Regions from separate parts of the Limosilactobacillus agrestimuris genome, predicted to be linked through region 1. Evidence: predicted binding sites of a transcription regulator. Region 1 holds the regulator's gene; each other region holds the start of a gene.
The links. Region 1 encodes Rex, which represses fermentation and respiration genes when NADH is low (regulators of the CRP and FNR family bind a similar motif). Its sites were predicted from a motif close to TTGTGAANTANTTCACAA; they were not measured.
Positions count from the first base shown of each region.

Region 1 (6,959 bases):
ATTGTTGGTGATTCTAGGCAACATAGTCGAAATGAGCTCACCAGGGACTTGCTAGAGCTAGCAACCTCTTTCCTAGGCGCGGGACGCCTTCGTCAGGAGAAATTGCTAGCCTTCCGCAAGTCCTCTGCTGGCTCGCACTCTATTTTCCGAACCTCGTTCCTATTTTGTGGCCATCGAGGATTTGGAAGATGATTTTGGGATCTTGGCCGTTACAAAGAATCATGTTTTGGTTAGCTTCCATGATGGTAGCGGCGGCACGGAGTTTGGTAACCATTCCCCCGGTACCAAATTGGGTACTAGTACCACTGGCGGCTTTTCCGAGTTCGGGTGTCATTTCTTTAACGTGACGGATAGGCTGGGCATCGGCAAATTTGTGAGGATCCCGATCGTAAAAGGCATCGATATCGGAAAGAACGATTAAAAGGTCTGCCTTAATCTTAGTGGCAACCTGTGCAGAAAGTTCGTCATTATCGCTAAATGTTGTGTGATGATCCAGCTCATCAACGGAAACGGGGTCGTTTTCATTAATGATCGGGACAACTGAATCACCGAGTAGGGTTTCAATTGTATTGAGGGTATGTTGGCGGCTAACAGGGTATTCCAGCACATCACGAGTTAACAGGATTTGTGCAACCTTAGTTTGGTAATCCAAGAAACGTTGGGAATAAATCCGCATGAGTTCAGTTTGACCAATTGAAGCGAGTGCTTGTTGTTGAGCAATTTCTGCTGGACGCTTTGTCAGACCAAGACTAGCAAGACCGACACCAATCGCACCGGAAGACACTAGGACCATTTCATATCCCTGGTGATTTAATGTTGCAAGGGTATAAGCAAGGCGATCAATTGTCCGCAGGTTAACCTGGCCATTGGGGTAGATAAGACTACTCGTCCCGACCTTAACAACGATTCGCTGATGTTGACTTCCCATTTTAACCATCCCTTCTAGACAAAAAGCATGCCTAAGTCGAGGCACCAGTTACGGCGTTACCATCCTCGTTCAAAGACATGCTTTACTCTTTTACAAAATATTATTTACATGTTATTTAAATAATGATTAGGATTCGGAACTTTGTTGGTGGCTTACAGCTGGTGACCACCATTCTCTTGACTGTCCTACTTGGATCATTTGTTTGAAGTTTACTTTTTTCTCAATTAAAAGTCAACTGTTTTCTTGATCGAACTTTTCCAGTTCTTCCGCGGCACTTGTCCATTCTAATTCGACATCTTCAGATTGAGCGGTGAACTCATCTAGTTGTTTTTGTAGATCCGAAAGCTTGCCGATATCAGTAGCAATTTCTGGTTGACTCATCTGTTCTTTGATCGCTTCTTGTTTTTCTTCCAAGGCGGTCATTTTTTCTTCCAGTTTATCAACCTGTCGTTGGAGTTTACGCCGAGCACGCTGCGTTTCCTTGCTTTGCTGGTAAGATTGTTGGGCACTCGATTTCTTAGGCTTGGATGTTGAAGCCTGAATTTCAACCTGATTAGCATTAGCAGCTTTTTCCTTATTCACGGCTTCAAGGTAGTCATCATAGTTTCCTTCATAATGCTTAATCCCAGTAGCACTCATGTCGAGAACATCAGTGGCAACTTGGTTAATGAAATACCGGTCGTGGGAGATAAAAAGCACCGTTCCGGTAAACTCATTGATCGCGTTCTCCAAGACTTCTCGACTATCAATATCCAAGTGGTTTGTAGGTTCATCAAGAATCAAAAAGTTAATCGGCTTGAAGGAGAGCTTGGTTAATTCAAGCCGGGCTTTTTCACCACCAGAAAGATCATGAACTAACTTGTAAACATCGTCACCAACAAAGAGAAAACTTCCTAGGAGGGAGCGGATATCTTTTTCTGGGATGTTCGGGTGATCGTCCCAGACTTCGTTTAAGACTGATTTTTCAGGATGAAGTTGTTGCTGTTCCTGATCATAGTAACCGATCTGAAGGTTAGCACCCAACTTGATATTGCCACTAACTAATGGGATCCGGTCAAGAATTGATTTCAATAGGGTTGACTTTCCAATTCCGTTAGGGCCAATGATCCCAATTCGTTGGGGTTTACGCACCGTGAACGATAATGGGCCAGCAAGTTTTTGGTCATTGTAACCAACGACAGCTTGCTCAACATCAAGGACTTCGTTTCCGCTATCCTTTTCGCTGTGAAAATGGAAGTGGATGGACTTATCATCGGTTTCTGGCCGTTCAAGCCGTTCCATCTTTTCTAATTGTTTTCGCCGCGCTTGGGCTCGTTTAGTGGTTGAAGCACGGACGATATTCCGGTTAACAAAGTCCTCAAGCTTACTGATCTTCTTTTGCTGTTGTTCATAATGTTTCCATTCAGCAGTTAACCATTCTTGCTTATGCTCCATAAACTGGGTGTAGTTTCCGGTATAGTGACGAAGGGTGTGATTATCAAGATCGTAAATATCGGAAACCACCCTATCAAGGAAGTACCGGTCGTGGGAAACGACAAGGAGGGCACCTTGGTAACTCTTAAGGTAGTCTTCGAGCCACGCAAGGACGTTCATGTCCAGGTGGTTTGTCGGTTCATCAAGAATTAGTAGATCCGGGGATTGAAGAAGGATCTTTGCCAATGCTAGTTTAGTTTTTTGTCCACCAGAAAGTGAATTAATAGCGGTTTGATAATCTTCTTCTTCAAAACCAAAGCCCTTGAGGATCCCCCGCATTCGGGACTCATATTCGTAGCCCCCACGCTTTTTAAAGTCGGCCTGGAGCTGTGAATACTTTTCCGTCGTTAGCTGAAAGTCCTTTGTAGAGGGATCAAGTGAGGCTAGCTGGTCTTCTAATTGGTGGATTTGCTTTTCCATCTTGTGGAGGGGAGCAAACACCAGATCAAGCTCAGCCCAAATCGTGCTTTGACTATCCAGACCTTGATCCTGGGCTAAGTAACCGATAGTAAGATCCTTGCTTTTAGCAATTGTTCCTTCGTCCGGACTAGTTATTCCTGCGATCATTTTTAACAGGGTCGTTTTCCCGGCCCCATTTCGACCAACAAGGGCAGTTCGCCCGTGTTCTTGAATTTGTAAGTTGACGTCGTGAAAAAGGACGTCAGCGCCAAAGCGACGCATGACATTATTGGCTTGCAAAAGAATCATTTTTTTGTTTACCTCGTTCTTAAAAATTATACTCTTCTATTATACGCTGGTTAATCCTGATTTCACAAAGGTCAAGAGATAGATAACGTTCAGCACCGCTCAAACGAAAAAAGTTTTAAAAAGAATTTTGTTTAAGTGTTCACAATTAAAGAGTTTATTGCTAGAATAATAGGAGAATTGAATTTCACAAGCTGACAAAATTGAGCCAAGAATATAAGCTCACTAATGTTAAATAAAACTAAAATTGCAGGAGGAATAGTAGAAAATGGCTACTAAGAAAATCCCTAAGGCAACGGCAAAGCGATTACCAATTTATTACCGTTACCTTAGTGTATTATTAAGTGCAAATAAGCGGCGTGTTTCATCAACTGAACTTTCTGAAGCAGTTCAGGTTGACTCTGCCACAATTCGTCGTGACTTTTCATACTTTGGTGAATTGGGGAAGCGGGGTTACGGTTATGATGTTGAAAGCCTGCTGAACTTCTTTAAGGGAATTTTGAACCAGGATACTCTAACTAATGTTGCCCTTGTTGGGGTTGGTTCATTAGGAAGTGCCCTCCTTAATTACAACTTCCACCAAGATACTAACTTGCGGATTAGTGCAGCATTTGATACTAAGCCTGAATTAGCTAACACCGTTAAGAGCGGGATTCCAATCTATCCAGCTAGTGAAATGCAAAAGCAGATTAAGGAACAACAAATTGATGCCGTAATCCTTACTGTTCCAAGTTCAACTTCCCAAAAGGTTGCGGATCAGTTAGTTAGCGTTGGCGTTAAGGGAATTTTGAACTTTACTCCGGTTCGTCTTTCTGTTCCGAAGAATGTTCAAGTTCAGAACATTGATTTAACAAACGAACTCCAAACCCTGATCTACTTTATTAAGAACTACGCTGAAAACAATCAGGATAAAGAAGAAAAGTAAATTAAACTAATTTCCGCGATTAGACTTTATAAGTTCAGAGACTATTAGTAATAGTTTGAGGTCGAGAAAAAACATTTTGTTTTTTCTCGGCTTCTTTTTATTTATCCACTTACCAAACATATTTGTTGCAATCGGTCACAGAAATGTTATAGTAGAAAATGTAATTAGCACTTGGAATGTGAGAGTGCTAATTTTTAACTATGAGATTTATCAATTTGGAGGGATTAACGTGTTAAAACCATTAGGAGATCGTGTTCTTCTCAAAGCAGAAACAGAAGAAGAAAAGACTGTCGGTGGCATTGTTCTTGCTTCAAACGTTAAGGAAAAGCCAACAACCGGTAAGGTAATTGCTGTAGGTGCTGGTCGGACTTTAGATAATGGTGAGAAGCTTGCACCAGCTGTTAAGGAAGGCGATCGGGTCCTCTTTGATAAGTATGCTGGAAATGAAGTTGAATATGACGGTGAAAAGTACCTCGTTGTTCATGAAAAGGATCTTGTAGCTATCGTTGAATAGTTAACGAGACTTTGGTAATGATAGTATTGATTTTAAATTTGAGGTGAATAAAATATGGCAAAAGAAATTAAGTTTTCCGAAGACGCACGGAGTGCAATGCTTAGCGGTGTTGATAAGTTAGCTGATACAGTTAAGACCACTATGGGACCAAAGGGACGTAACGTTGTCCTTGAACAAAGCTATGGTAACCCAACCATTACTAACGATGGTGTTACAATCGCTAAGAGCATTGAATTGGAAAACCCATTCGAAAACATGGGTGCTAAGTTAGTTTCAGAAGTTGCTTCTAAGACTAATGACATTGCTGGTGACGGTACTACTACTGCTACTGTTTTGACCCAAGCAATTGTTAATGCCGGAATGAAGAACGTTACTTCTGGTGCTAACCCAGTTGGTATTCGTCGCGGGATTGATAAGGCCACTGAAGCTGCTGTTGAAGCATTAAAGAAGATGTCACACGAAGTTAAGACTAAGGATGACATTGCACAAATTGCTTCAATTTCAGCTGCTAACCCAGAAGTTGGTAAGTTGATTGCCGACGCAATGGAAAAGGTTGGTAACGATGGTGTTATTACTATCGAAGACTCCCGTGGTGTTGAAACCAGCGTTGACGTTGTTGAAGGGATGAGCTTCGATCGTGGTTACATGTCACAATACATGGTAACTGATAACGACAAGATGGAAGCTGACCTTGACAACCCATACATTTTGATTACTGATAAGAAGATTAGTAACATCCAAGACATTTTGCCATTACTTCAATCAGTTGTTCAAGAAGGCCGTTCACTCTTAATCATCGCTGATGACATTACTGGTGAAGCATTGCCAACTCTTGTTTTGAACAAGATTCGTGGTACCTTCAACGTTGTTGCTGTTAAGGCACCTGGCTTTGGTGACCGGCGGAAGGCTCAATTACAAGATATCGCTGTATTAACTGGTGGTACTGTAATTTCTGATGACTTAGGAATGAGCTTGAAGGACGCTACTGTTGATCAACTTGGCCAAGCTAACAAGGTAACGGTTACCAAGGATAACACCACCATTGTTGATGGTAAGGGATCCAAGGAAGCTATTGCTGAACGGGTTGACCAAATCAAGCAAGCTATCAGTAAGGCAACTTCTGACTTCGATAAGGAAAAGCTTCAAGAACGTCTTGCAAAGCTTTCCGGTGGTGTTGCAGTTGTTAAGGTTGGTGCCGCAACTGAAACCGAACTGAAGGAAAAGAAGTACCGGATTGAAGATGCCTTGAATGCTACCCGTGCCGCTGTTCAAGAAGGATTCGTCCCTGGTGGTGGTACTGCCCTCGTAAACGTTCTTCCAGCATTGGATGAAATTAAGGCAACCGGTGACGAAGCTACTGGTGTTAACATTGTTAAGAACGCTTTGGAAGCACCTGTTCGTCAAATCGCTGAAAACGCCGGTGTTGAAGGCTCAGTCATTGTTAACCAATTGAAGAGCGAAAAGCCAGGAATTGGTTACAATGCTGCTGACGGTAAGTTTGAAGATATGGTTAAGGCCGGAATTGTTGACCCAACTAAGGTTACCCGTTCTGCTCTTCAAAACGCCGCATCTGTATCTGCATTGTTATTAACTACTGAAGCAGTAGTTGCTGATAAGCCAGAGCCAAATGCTAACCAAAATTCAGCACCTCAACCGGGAGCCGGAATGGGTGGAATGATGTAATCTCATCCCGCTAAAATAATAAAATTAATAGAATAGCAGTAGTTAATATTGTAGAACCAAAAATATTAACTACTGCTTTTTAGCTTTAACTATTTTTTGCTAGTATTTATTAGAAGATAAGGGAAAAATAGTTTTATTTTATTTAAAATAGTTTATAATACGTTTGAACTTATATATTGGGAGGGTAAAACAAATGTCTAAAAATAATCAACATGAATATTTAAAACGCATGCAAAAACAACGACAACGATTTGGCTTACGAAAGCTTTCTGTTGGCGTTGCATCTGTTTTACTAGGAACTACTTTTATCATTGGGGGAGGTACAGTAGCGCACGCTGATGAAGCAACAACTTCAGCACCAGTTCCTGACAGTAATACCAATAATGAAGATGGTGGTAAGTTGGCTAATAGTCAACAGGTAACGTTGAAGAGTAACACTACCTCTCCAGATGATACTTTGGCATCTTCCACTAAAAACGAAAAAGTTACACCAACGACTCCTGAAGCTTCACAATCAACTGCTATAGAGGGCGTTCCTATAGTCTCTTCACTGGAAAGTATTACGACAGCATCAGAAACCGAACAGCCAACTTCCACTTCTAAGTCAAATGAAAAGACCGGTAATAGTCTACAAATCACCTTACAATCTGCGCCTACAAAAAACGCTGATGTAAGTGAAAAACAAGGTCAAAATGCAAAAATTGATTTGACGTTTGTAGATGATGACGATA
Region 1 is NZ_CALPCW010000005.1:24,804-31,762, forward strand. It holds gene proB (glutamate 5-kinase) at 140-937, opposite strand; gene NFR46_RS04705 (ABC-F family ATP-binding cassette domain-containing protein) at 1,160-3,109, opposite strand; gene NFR46_RS04710 (redox-sensing transcriptional repressor Rex) at 3,375-4,031, shown strand; gene groES (co-chaperone GroES) at 4,261-4,545, shown strand; gene groL (chaperonin GroEL) at 4,600-6,228, shown strand; gene NFR46_RS04725 (YSIRK-type signal peptide-containing protein) at 6,422-6,959, shown strand, end outside.

Region 2 (6,959 bases), on a different contig from region 1:
TCAAATTCAAAGTTTACTATTTCATTATTGGTGGCTTGTTATTGGTTTTTATCTTTTAATGTATGCCTGGACAAGATATATTTTTATTTCAGCTCATCATTTAACGGATTTACTGGATGATACTTACTATCGACCCTCAATGGCAATCTATGCGTTAGCAGTTATCATCCTGATCTATCTTATTTGTATTGTTCAAAAAGTCTATCGAATGCAACGCTGCCTTAAAATAATTCATTACCTGGCTTTTTATGCCTATCGCGCCTTTTTAGCGAATGTTTTTTGGGATCGAATATTATGGTATACAGGTGGCATGCGGCTAACGCTTAAAGCTACTCCTTACCTGACCGTGTTTATAACTTGGTTATTAACGTGGCTTCTTTCATACTTGTCTGTCTATCTTTGTCATCAATTATGGTTAAGCCTGGTAAAAAGATAGCTAAAAATTATTATGAGTTAGCTTGACAGGTATGATTATCCGTTGAGTTATTCCAGCATAGCTTAGCTGGTAGAGCATCTCCCTCATAAAGAAAAGATCGGAGGTTCGAATCCTATAATTTATACTAATTTTTATCAGTATCTTAAAAGGGTGTAGCATAACACAATAGTCGTCACCTTAAAAAGCTACGACGCCAGACCGAGAGTTGCTTTTCAAAATTGAAGCAATACAACGTTGAAGAAAACACAACTCGTACTTTATCTGGTTTTCAGACTCGGTTGGAAATGATAATTTTGGTCTACAATTTACGGATAATGAGTTTTATTACGAACTAGCACTATGGGTAGTTATGCTAAGTAAAATATATTTTTCCGAATAAAAAATTATTTTGAAACCTGCAATGTCAATTTAAATTAGAAAAAACTGAAAATTGTTCCTTAGAGATTTGACTTAAGAATACTTCTAATGGCGTGCGATAATTAAGTGCTTTTCGGGGAATGTAGCCGTTTGTATTGTGTGCCGGTAGAAAAGCATATGAGATTTTTATGGGTATTACTTTGTGGATAGATAAAGCTGGTAATAAAATAATCCCGGTGAGTGATGTATTACGAGGATATAGTTACTTTTATCCAAGGACAATAAAAAAACAGCAATAGCAAATACTACCGCTGAAATAGCAACTCTTACGATTGTTTTCAGAAATGACTTGGAGTTTAACCAAGAATTCCCTCAATTAGGCGTTTGAGAGCCTTTACAGAATGTAGCAGTTACTTAACGAGTCTATTCGGCACGATTAGAATTATGATGCACCAACAATGCAATTGGGACACCTTCCAACATGCACGCATTTGTAGGTTCGTTACGCCTAACAATGTGCTTAAACATTGTATCATAGAAAAAGCATATTATAATATAAGTGTTAGAATTATGATGCCGGTGTGCAAAATGGTTTCAGTTCGTTACTTAAACCGAACCGGTTGTGGGCGCCTAATAAGCGCTCTTTTTTATTAAAAAATGGCTACCGAATAACGATAGCCACATTTTCTGCCGGACAGAAGTATTCTGTATATTTTCTGTACCAAGACTCAAATTTCACAAATGAAATCCTAATATAATAGGAAGAAACTAGTTACTTGTGTACCATTTGTTCAAATCTTGTAATTCCGATAATAAAAAAGTCTGGTGTATTTAATAAGCCAATACATTAGGCTTTTTATTTATTCTCTACTTTGTTATTACTTTATTAGTAATAACTTTAGTATCAATAGGTAATTTAATTCTTAAAAGTGTTCCATCTTCATAATTAGGGTGGGGCACTTTTTACATTTTAATTGAAAGCGGTCATTAGTTGAAATTTTAAGGCGACTTCCTAAGTGAACATAGAGGTTAACAAAATAAGACTATATATTAGAATTTATTTGCTAATTTAATCACATTGGTATTATCTGGTTATAATTACATTAAGTAAAATAGTAGGCAAATAAAGAAATATTGGTCTGAAAAATTTCTGTTTATTTATTCACAAAAGCGCTTTAAAAAGCAAAACTAATTTGGTATTATAGCTTGTGTAATAAATAACAAGTCCAAAGGAGATTTTAGATTATGAAAGCTGCTGTTATTAATGATCCAGTAGATGGTTACGTTACTGTTAAGGATGTTAAACTTCGTGATCTTAAGCCGGGTGAAGCTTTAGTTGACATGGAATACTGTGGCCTTTGTCACACCGACTTACACGTTGCCGCTGGTGACTTTGGTAAGAAGCCAGGTCGGATTATCGGTCATGAAGGTGTTGGTCGTGTATCTAAAGTTGCTCCTGGCGTTACTTCCTTAAAAGTTGGGGACCGGGTATCTATTGCTTGGTTCTTTAAGGGCTGTGGACACTGTGAATACTGCCTTACTGGTCGTGAAACACTTTGCCGGAACGTTTTGAATGCTGGTTACACTGCTGATGGTGCAATGGCAGAACAATGCATTGTTCCTGCTGACTACGCTGTTAAGGTTCCCGAAGGCCTTGATCCTGTTGAAGCTACCTCATTAACCTGTGCTGGTGTTACTATGTACAAGGCATTAAAGGTTGCTGACATTAAGCCAGGTCAATGGGTATCAATTGTTGGTGCTGGTGGTCTTGGTAACTTGGGAATTCAATTTGCTCACAACGTCTTCGGTGCTCACGTTATTGCTGTTGACGGTAATCCCGACAAGCTTGAAGCTGCTAAGGAAAATGGTGCAGAAATTCTTATTAACCGTCATGATGGTGACGTTGATAAGCAAATCCAAGAAAAAGTTGGTGGTGTTCACGCCGCTGTTGTAACTGCTGTTTCTGCTTCAGCATTTGACCAAGCGGTTGATTCACTTCGTCCAGATGGTAAGTTAGTTGCCGTTGCTCTTCCACAAGGTGACATGAAACTTAACATTGCTAAGACAGTTCTTGATGGAATTATCGTTGCTGGTTCATTAGTAGGTACTCGTCAAGACTTAGCTGAATGTTTCCAATTTGGTGCTGAAGGTAAGGTTCACCCAATTGTTAAGACACGGAAGCTTAGTGAAATCAATGACATGATCCAAGAATTAAAGGATAACAAGGTTGTTGGTCGGAACGTTGTTGATTTCAGCCTAGAAGATTAATCTAAATTATCCCCTTTTTGAAATAAAAGAGACTGGAGAGCCACCAGTCTCTTTTTCTGGTTTAAATTACATTCCATATTATTGGGACTGTTTTCTGGTTCCCAATTTAATATTGTGGTAAAATTTGGTCAAGATTAGTCAAATAAAATTTGGAGGTGATGTTAATGGAAGAAAAGAGTATTTCAGATATTATTGAGGAGTATTTGAAGCAAATCCTTGGAGAGTCATCTCAGATTGAAATCCGCCGATCAGAAATTGCTAATCATTTTGACGTTGTTCCATCACAGATTAACTACGTAATCAAGACACGATTTACCATTCAACACGGTTACCTAGTTCAAAGTAAGCGTGGTGGCGGTGGTTATATTCGGATCGAGCGGGTTAATTTACTTGATAATGTTGATGTGTTAAACTCACTGATCCAAGCAATTGGCGATTCGATTAGTGAGCGTGATGCTTATGATATTATTCGAACGCTTTATGATGAGAAAGTATTGACGAGGCGAGAGGGGGACTTAATGTTAGTTGCCTTATCAAAGCAAACACTAAATGTGAATGATTGTAATGTTGAATCTCGTTTGAGAGCGAGAATTTTAATTTCAATGCTGAATCGTTTACGGTATGAGAGCTAGGTGGAAAGCAATTAATGGATAATATGTTTACACCAAGTGCTAAGCACGTTTTAGCACTTGCCCATGAACAAGCAAAATACTTTAAACACCAAGCCGTGGGTACTGAACATTTATTACTTGCATTGGCAATTGAGAAAGAGGGGATTGCTAGCAAGATTTTTGAGCAATTCTCCATTACTAGTGATGATATTCAAGAAGAGATTGAAAGAATGATTGGCTACGGAACTATGGATGACATGGGACCGGCCGATTATCTCCCGTATTCACCAAAGGCACGACAAGTATTAGCGTTAGCTGGTCAGGAAGCACAACAGTTAAATGCGTTAAAGATCGGTACTGAACATATCTTACTTGCGTTAATTTCGGATGAGGGGATCCTTTCTTCGAGAATCTTGATGAGCCTGGATGTTTTACCACGTCAGATTCGTAAGGTAACCTTACGTCGCCTTGGTATTTCTGATATTCAAGCACGGCAACGGTTAGGGAAACAACAAAGACGACAGGCAAGAAAGTCAGGAACACCAACCCTTGATAAGCTTGCTCGAGATATGACTCAAATGGCAAGGGATGGTAAGCTTGACCCTGTAATCGGTCGTGATAAAGAGTTGCGACGGGTGGAACAAATTCTTAGTCGACGAACAAAGAATAACCCAGTCCTGATCGGTGAACCGGGGGTTGGGAAAACCGCAGTGGCGGAAGAGCTAGCTCGCCGGATGGCAAATAATGAAGTTCCTGAAGATTTAGCGCGAAAACGTTTAATGATGCTTGATATGGGCTCGTTAGTTGCTGGGACCAAGTATCGAGGAGAATTTGAAGATCGTCTAAAAAAGGTTATTGATGAGATTCAAAAAGATGGCCACGTAATTCTCTTTATTGATGAATTACATACCTTGATTGGTGCTGGAGGAGCTGAAGGAGCAATTGATGCTTCTAATATTTTGAAACCAGCCCTTGCCCGTGGTGACTTACAGACTATTGGTGCAACTACTCTTGATGAATATCAAAAGTATATTGAATCGGATGCTGCATTAGAGCGTCGGTTTGCCACGGTTCAAGTTGAAGAACCATCTGAAAATGTTGCCTTGCAAATTTTGAACGGTTTACGGCCAAAATATGAGGAACATCACCATGTCAAAATTGATGATGATGCCTTAAAACAAGCTGTTAAACTTTCTAGTCGGTATATTACTGATCGTTACCTACCAGATAAGGCAATTGATTTAGTTGATGAAGCTTCATCGATGGTACGGATTGATGCTGAAGAAAAGAAAAAGCATCAGCCATCACTGACTTCTAAATTAGCTGAACTTCGGCAGAAGAAGGAAAATGCGATTGAGGATCAGGACTTTGATCAAGCTGCGAACCTTCGTCAAGAAGAATTGACATTAAAGGCCAAGGCTGATGAGCAAGAAAAGAAGGCAGAGAAGCAATCTGCAAAGCACCAGCTACATACTACTGGAGAAGACGTTGCTAAGATTGTGGCTGAATGGACTGGCGTTCCACTAACCCAGTTGAAAAAGAGCGAGAGTGAACGGCTGGTTAATCTAGAAAAAGTTCTTCATAACCGGGTTATCGGCCAGGACGAAGCTGTTTCTGTGGTTGCAAAGGCAATTCGTCGTGCTCGAAGTGGGTTGAAGGATCCGCAACGACCAATTGGTTCATTTATGTTTCTTGGGCCAACCGGTGTCGGGAAGACTGAGCTAGCAAAGGCACTTGCAGCGGCAATGTTTGGTTCAGAGGACAATATGATCCGGATCGACATGTCCGAGTATATGGAAAAGTACAGTACAAGTCGGTTAATTGGTGCAGCTCCTGGTTATGTTGGCTATGATGAGGGTGGACAGTTAACCGAAAAGGTTCGTCAACATCCTTACTCAGTTGTGCTGTTAGATGAAGCTGAAAAGGCTCACCCAGATGTCTTTAACTTGTTACTTCAAGTTCTTGATGATGGTTACTTGACTGACGCTAAGGGGAGAAAAGTAGATTTTCGCAATACCATTATTATTATGACTTCTAATCTTGGGGCTACCCAGCTTCAGGATGAGAAGGAAGTTGGTTTTGGTGCACGAGATGTTAGTCAAGATTATCAAGCAATGGCATCTGCAATCCGTCAACAATTGAAGCTACATTTCCGTCCTGAGTTTTTGAACCGGATTGATGAAACAGTAATCTTCCATTCCTTACAAAAGAATGAACTTCATCAAATTGTTAAACTAATGGTTGCTCAATTAAGAGCACGGGTCGCGGAACAAGGAATTAACCTGAAAGTCACTCCTGCAGCTATTGATGTTGTAGCAACTAAGGGTTACGATCCGGCATATGGTGCTCGGCCACTTCGGCGTGCTTTACAGGATTTGGTTGAGGATTCACTAAGTACTGCATTATTAAGTGATGAGATTAAAACCGGTGATAATGTGGTTGTCGGTGCTCACCAAGGAAAGATTAATTTAAAAGTAAAAAATAGTAGTGAAAATAGTCGTCGAGGACGAATGATAAAAAAATAATATTAATTTGACAAAAGAGGTTCCGTTGTTCAATTTGTTGGATGGCGGAATCTCTTTATTTCTCGAACTTTATTAAACATTAATGTTATCGTCTGTTTAATAAAAAATGATATAAATAAAAATATTATTTTATCTATATTAAAATGAATAACAGATAATTTTGCTGAGAAGCTTGTCAAACCATACTTTTGGTGGCATTATATATTTATAATGCGATTAATATGTTAGGAGATAATAAACCATGAAGAGGGCTGAACAGCTTGAGAAGACACGACAGTCAATTATGAGAACAGCAACTAAGCTTTTCTTACAAAAAGGCTTTGGTGAGACCTCTACTCGTGATATTGCTAAACAAGTCGGGATCACCCAACCAGCTCTTTACCATCACTTTAGAGATAAGGAAGTTCTTTATCTTGATGTGATGACTAACCTGAGTAGTAAGGTTCGTAAAGACATTAATAAGGTAATGCGAAAGCATAAGCTGACCCCTAATGAACAACTGTGGCAAATTGCTGTTGTGTTGAAAAAACACCATCCAGTAAGTATTTATGATCAGTATCACCAAGCAATTAATTTACTTTCAAAGAGTTCTCAGCAAAAACTAAATATGATTTTAGCGATGAACTATCTTCAACCAATTGCTGAGTACTTTAAACAACCAGAAGTAGAATTGCGTCCTGATATTTTGCCACAAGAAGCGGCTGAATTATTCTTAGCCGAAATTTCACCAATTTTTGGTACCTACCAACCAATTGGTGGTCA
Region 2 is NZ_CALPCW010000001.1:287,669-294,627, forward strand. It holds gene NFR46_RS01375 (acyltransferase family protein) at 1-436, shown strand, start outside; partial or broken gene NFR46_RS09440 (IS982 family transposase) at 625-771, shown strand; gene adhP (alcohol dehydrogenase AdhP) at 2,039-3,061, shown strand; gene NFR46_RS01385 (CtsR family transcriptional regulator) at 3,226-3,693, shown strand; gene NFR46_RS01390 (ATP-dependent Clp protease ATP-binding subunit) at 3,708-6,197, shown strand; gene NFR46_RS01395 (TetR/AcrR family transcriptional regulator) at 6,439-6,959, shown strand, end outside.
Region 2: the regulator Rex is predicted to act here: its motif matches at 2,000-2,017, upstream of adhP (alcohol dehydrogenase AdhP).

Region 3 (6,959 bases), on a different contig from region 1:
GCCAGCAGGGATTAGTGAAATTGATGACCTGAATATTCTTCGTCCAGGTTTGCATCTCGGAACATTTAAAAAACGACGATTTGAACCATCGTTGGCCCTAGCGCTTGCTTTGAAACCAGAGGATACCAGAAAATCTCTAGAAATAAGTAGAGAGCAGTGGCGTCAGTATGTTCATGGTGATACCTTTACAATTAAGGGGCAGTTACCTAATGGGTGGTACTTATTAATTTGTGATAACCATCCCTGTGGTTTTGGTAAGTTAGTTCAAGGAACAGTTAAGAACTTCTACCCAAAGGGATTACGGTTTTAGGGAGATGAAATAAAATGAAGGAAAAACAGGCATTTCATGTTAATGGTTACCTTGGCCTACTGGTGGCAATCCTTGGAGGCTTGGTTGGCTTCTGGCTGATATATAGTGGCTTTCGCTTAGGACACCTACTAACAATGATCGTTGGCATCATCTTAGTTATTCTTATTTTAATTTTGGCAAGTAGCTTAACCATTATTCAACCAAACGAAGCTAAGGCATTAACGTTCTTTGGTAATTATATAGGAACTATTCGTGATGCTGGTTTGTTTATGACGGTACCGTTTACTGATAAAGAACCCGTTTCTCTTCGGGTACGGAACTTTAATAGTCAAATCCTTAAGGTAAATGATTCTAAAGGGAACCCAGTTGAAATTGCAGCGGTAATAGTCTTTAAAGTAGTTGATACCGCTAAGGCACTGTTTTCGGTTGATGATTATGAACAATTTGTACAAATCCAAAGTGAATCAGCAATTCGTCATGTTGCCAGTGAATACCCATATGACACGTTTGAAAATGAAAACGCGTTAACTCTGCGGAGCAACCCAACCGAGGTCTCAGATCGGTTAGCAAGTGAGTTGCAGGAACGGCTAAACGTTGCTGGGGTTAAGATTATTGAAACCCGGTTGACTCACTTGGCTTATGCAACCGAAATTGCTAGTGCAATGCTGCAAAAACAGCAGTCATCTGCCATCCTTTCAGCAAGAAAAATTATTGTTGAGGGTGCTGTATCAATTACTGAGGATGCAATTGATCGCTTATCAAAAGAAGCAAATCTAGAGTTAACTGATGAACAGCGCCTTCAAATTATCAACAATATTATGGTGGCGATTATTAGTGAACGGGGAACCCAACCGGTAATTAATACCGGAACCCAACAGTAATCGGGGATAGAAAACACATGCTATATTTAACAATTTTAATGACCGAGCGGGTCGGCTTTGTTATTATTTGTGCCTTCCTTCTTGTTAATATTCCCGCATTTCGGCGGTGCTTGTTTGCCCAAACGATTACCGCAAAATTACAATTAGTGGTAATTTTCTCGCTTTTTGCGATTATGGCGAATATTACCGGGATTGAAATTGATCCAGCTAATGAATTACATAATAAGGTTATTCTAACTGCCGTATCGCATGATTATTCAGTAGTGAATGCGCGAATTCTTGCTGTTACGACAGCGGGAATTATTGGTGGCCCCTGGGTAGGGGGCTCTGTTGGTTTAATCGCTGGGCTCCACCGGGCATTTCAAGCCGGGTTTGCCAGTGAGGCTTGGTTCTATATTCCAAGTTCGACTTTAATTGGTCTCCTTTCAGGTTACCTATATAAGGATAAAAATAGTTCCTTTACTGTTATGACACCGTGGCGGAGCTTTATCGTTGGGTTATCAATGGAATCAATCCAGATGATTTTTGTTTTCCTCTTTAGTCCAACTGGTTGGCTCCTTGTTCGTTATATTGCAATTCCGATGATTTTGATTAGTTCTTTAGGGACGTCAATTTTTATTTCGATTATTACAATGTACCTTCGCCAAGAGGAGGAAACTCGGGCAACCCAAACTCACTCGGTTTTAAAATTAACCAATCAAACGTTGCCATATTTTAGAAATGGTCTTAACTTTAAATCAGCTCAGCAAGTTGTCCGCATTATTAAAAAGTACACAAATTTTGATGCAATTAGTATTACTGATCGCAATACAATTCTTGCTCATATCGGCGCAGGAAGCGATCACCATATTTCAGGAAAGACAATGGTAACAACCTTGTCCGAATCCGTTATTCAAAGCGGTCAGGTAAAGGTTGCAAGAAATGCAGAAGAAATAGGGTGTTCCCATATTGATTGTCCTTTACAGGCAGCGATTATTGTCCCACTCCGGGTTGCAGATGGTGTTGTTGGGACATTAAAGATGTATTACACGGATAGTTGGAAATTGACGCCAGTTGAGATTCAACTAGCAACTGGGTTAGGAGAAATTTTTGCTAACCAAATTGCTTTAGGAAATGCGGAAATGCAGGCAAAACTAGTTCGTGATGCTGAAATTAAATCACTCCAGGCACAAGTAAATCCCCATTTCTTCTTTAACGCCATTAATACAATTAGTGCATTAATGCGACGGGATAGTGAAAAGGCACGGCAGCTTCTTCTTCAGTTGAGTACGTATTTCCGCTCAAACCTTGTTGGTGCACGTGAGACACAGATAACATTAACGCAGGAGCGTCAACAAGTTAATGCTTACCTCAGTTTAGAAATGACCCGTTTTCCGAATAAATATGATGTTCAACTAAATAGCACCGTTAGTGATGATGTCTTATTACCGCCATTTACAATTCAAGTTTTAGTTGAGAATGCGTTAAAGCATGCTTTTGGAAAACGAAAAACAGGAAATCATGTAATTGTAAACATTAATAACCAAAATGACCGATTAATAATTACGGTCAAAGATAATGGTCAAGGAATTTCCCCTGACCTAATAAAGCGTCTTGGACACCAAGCCGTACCGTCTGAGCATGGTTCAGGAACTGCATTGCATAACTTGAATCAACGGTTAATTGGATTGTACGGAGAAGATAGTTGCCTTCGTTTTAAGAGTAGTGAGCAGGGAACAACTGTTATGATATCCATTCCATTTACTAAAAAGGGAGGACAAGTAAATGAAAGTCTTAATTGTGGATGATGAACCACTAGCGCGGGATGAACTGCATTATTTACTGGAGCAAAATGACCTAATTGATGAGATTAATGAAGCTGATGGAATAAATTCAGCTCGAGAAGAGGTTGAAAAGAATCGGCCTGATTTAATTTTTCTGGATATCCAATTAGATGATGGTAGTGGAATGGCTTTTGCTAAAAGACTAAAGAAGATGGATGATGGTCCTTACATTGTCTTCGCCACGGCATATGATCAATATGCTTTGGATGCTTTTGAGGCTGATGCGATTGATTATGTTTTAAAGCCGTTTGAACAGGAACGAATTGATGACGCGGTAAACCGGGTTGCTAAGTTATTGAATAATAACCAGTATAATAATGAAGTTACTCCTCAGCAGAAGAACCCCCGAATTTCGTTAACTAATGATGAACGAACAATTGTTATTCAAAAGCGAGATATTCTTTATGTTCAAGCGCAAAACGGAAAAGCGGTTGTTCATACTGAGAAACAAGAAATAATTAGTAAACAAACGTTAAACAGCATGATTAGCTTGCTAGATCCAAACAGGTTTATTCGGGTTCATCGTGGCTTTGTTGTTAACCTTAATAAGGTACACGAATTACAGCCAAGCTTTAACCATACTTATGAGTTAACTCTTGATGATGGAAGTAAAATTCCTGTAAGTCGGTCATTTGTTTCCGCAACGAAGCAAGCATTAGGAGTAAAGTGAAGTTAGATTACTAAAAAGGAAGAAGATCGTGATAATAATTACATGGTCTTCTTTCTTTTTTAATTGTTAAACCGAAAAATAAAAATCAATATTCGATCAATAGTGTACAAGTATATTTAAGGGGAATTAACAGTAATTATATTGATATACCAGCATTTGATAAGAATGATTTTAATAGAAGTAATTATATGTTTTTTGAAATTGTAAATAGGTTAACAAGCTTTAAAGGCATTTCATCCCTTATCTAGGGCATTTCATCTTAAAATATGGCTATTTAAGTGTGAAAACGAACACAAATCGTAAAAAAAAGTGTAAATTAAATAACTGAAGAGGCGCTTTAGAACAGCGCCGAACAAAATTTATTTTTATTTCTGTGGGAGGGAATAAGTTATGGAAAAGGACAAACAACCTAAGGATTCCAACATTTATGTTCAAATGGGAATCTTTGCTGCTATTTTATTTGTTTCTCAATTGATCTCTGATCTTTTTCCAAAGAGCTTTGTTGTACCAACTCCTTTAATTGGTATGGTATTGCTTTACATTCTGTTGGCATGTCACATTGTTAAGCTTCACCAAGTTGCTAAGTTTGGTGACTTTATGATCGGACTAATTGCATTCCTGTTCGTTCCATCAGGTATTCAATTAGCTGCTCACCTTGACATCATGAAGAAGGAAGGACTTCAAGATGTTATCGTAATCATTATTGCTACGATTATCATTCTTGTTGTTATTGCCTACGTTGGTGCCCTTGTTATGAGCATTCACCACAAGATCACTGGTACTAAAGAAGACTAGGGAGGCACAATAATTATGGCTAATACGATTGTTACAAATCTAGCATTACCATTTACTGGTATCTTCATTTCATTAATTGTTTACCTAATTGGTATGTGGTTAACAAAGATTAGTAATGGATTCTTCCTTTTTAACCCATTACTTGTTGGTATGGTGCTTGGTATCGTTGTCTTAGCAATTTGGGCTAAGGGTACTGGTTCTACTACTGCTGCTGTTTACAAGAAGTTCTACCTTCCTGGTGGTAACATGATTTTCTGGTTCTTGAACCCAGCTACTATGGCCTTTGCTATTCCAGTTTACCGTGTTAACAACATTTTCAAGAAGTACTGGTTCGATATCATCGTAATCTGCTTCGTTGGTGGATTTATTTCATTGTTCCTTATCAACCTTGTATGTAAGTTGTTCGGTCTTTCCGCTGCTTCAACTGCATCAATGTTGCCACAAGCCGCAACTACTGCTGTTGCCATGCCAATCGCTGCTGGTGTACATGGTGTTCCAGCCGTTACTGCGATGGCATGTATCCTTAACGCCGTTGTTATTTACGCATTGGCCGAATTCCTTATTAAGGTTCTTGGCTTGAAGAAGATTTCTGCGGTTGCTACTGGTTTAGGTTTAGGTTCTGCAGGGCACACCGTTGGTTCTGTTAAGGCTCTTTCTCTTGGTGAAGTTCAAGGTGCTATGGCCGGTGTTTCTGTTTTGATTATTTCATTGGCTATGGATATCTTAGTACCAATCTACGCTCACTTATTCATGTAATTTAATTAATCGTTAAGGAGAAACTGAATTATGTCAAAAAATCATCAAAAAGTTGTTCTTGTTGGTGACGGACAAGTTGGTTCAGCTTACGCCTATGCATTAGTTCAACAAGGCTTGGCTGAAGAATTAGCAATTGTTAACCTGTCAAAGGAACATGCAGAAGGTGACGCCCTCGATTTAGAAGACGCAACTGTTTTTACTGCTCCTAAACAAGTTTACCAGGCTGATTATGATGCCTGTGCAGATGCTGACCTAGTTGTAATCTGTGCTGGTGCTGCTCAAAAGCCAGGCGAAACCCGTCTTGACTTAGTTGGGAAGAACCTCAAGATTATGGAGCAAATTACGAAGAGTATTATGGCTACTGGTTTTGATGGCATTCTCTTGTTAGCTACCAATCCAGTTGATATTTTGACCTACGCGGTACAAAAGATTTCTGGATTACCTACTAGTCGTGTTATTTCATCTGGTACTTCACTTGATTCAGCACGTCTTCGGATTGCTTTGGCTAAAAAGCTTGACGTTAGTCCGTTAGATATTAGTGCTAATGTTATGGCTGAACACGGTGATTCAGAATTTGCTGCATATTCCAGTGCAACTGTCGGTGGCAAGCCTCTTCTTCAAATTTGTGAAGAAAAGGGTATCAGTAATGATGAATTGCTAAAGATTGAAGATGATGTACGTCATAAGGCTTACGAAATCATCAACCGTAAAGGCTTTACTGCATATGGTGTTGCAACTTGCTTAATGAGAATTACACGTGCAATTCTCCGGGATGAAAATGCTGTATTACCTGTTGGTGCTTATATCGATGGTGAATATGGTATTAAGGATAATTATCTAGGAACTCCAGCTGTAATTAATGCATCTGGTATTTCAAAGGTAATCGAAGTTCCGTTGAATGAACGGGAGAGTGAAGCGATGGCTAAGTCATCTGAGGCTCTAAAGAAAGTTGTTACTGATGGTATGACTAAAGTTGGTTTAGTTAACTATTTAATCAAGTAGTAATATAAAAAGATGTGATGAATTTTCATCGCATCTTTTTCTTTTGGGTATACACTAAATCCTGTTGATAGGTTATCTTTATGATAGCCTGTTAACGGGATTTTTGAATACAAAAAAGGACATAGTCCTTGTATTCAAAAATCTGCGACCAAACATATTATTAGAAATAAGGTGTATGACTATGTCCCTATTAGATAATAGTATTAAATTTTGTCTCGATATAAAAGAGCAAAACATTATTTTTACTGGTTTTCATCATGAAAATCAACAAAAGATTTACGAAGCAGAGTTAATTAACCCGCTTGCCCTCATTGTGGATCAATCAATATTTGTCATAATGGTCATTATCGTTCAAAAGTGCATTACATTAGTGCCGACTCTAGTCGCCCCGTCATTATTGATTTACATAAACAACGCGTCATCTGTCGTGATTGTCATCAAAATTCCATGGCTAGTACCACTTTAGTAAATAAGTATTGCTTTATCTCTAATCAGGCAAAACATAAAGTGCAAATGGCCTTAACTGAAGATCGGGCGATGACTAGCATCGCAACTGAAACGAATATCTCTGCCAATACGGTACAAAGACAACTAAACGCTTTCGATGAATATTTCCGGCATAATTTTAATTATTTACCATTACGCTTAGCTTTTGATGAGTTTAGGGGTGTCGGACACCAACTGCATTTTATTTACTTAGATAGCGACAATCACCAGATTCA
Region 3 is NZ_CALPCW010000003.1:94,280-101,238, forward strand. It holds gene NFR46_RS03245 (RsmF rRNA methyltransferase first C-terminal domain-containing protein) at 1-310, shown strand, start outside; gene NFR46_RS03250 (SPFH domain-containing protein) at 325-1,191, shown strand; gene NFR46_RS03255 (sensor histidine kinase) at 1,209-2,978, shown strand; gene NFR46_RS03260 (LytR/AlgR family response regulator transcription factor) at 2,956-3,684, shown strand; gene NFR46_RS03265 (CidA/LrgA family protein) at 4,075-4,479, shown strand; gene NFR46_RS03270 (LrgB family protein) at 4,495-5,235, shown strand; gene NFR46_RS03275 (L-lactate dehydrogenase) at 5,266-6,237, shown strand; partial or broken gene NFR46_RS03280 (ISL3 family transposase) at 6,419-6,959, shown strand, end outside.
Region 3: the regulator Rex is predicted to act here: its motif matches at 3,886-3,903, upstream of NFR46_RS03265 (CidA/LrgA family protein).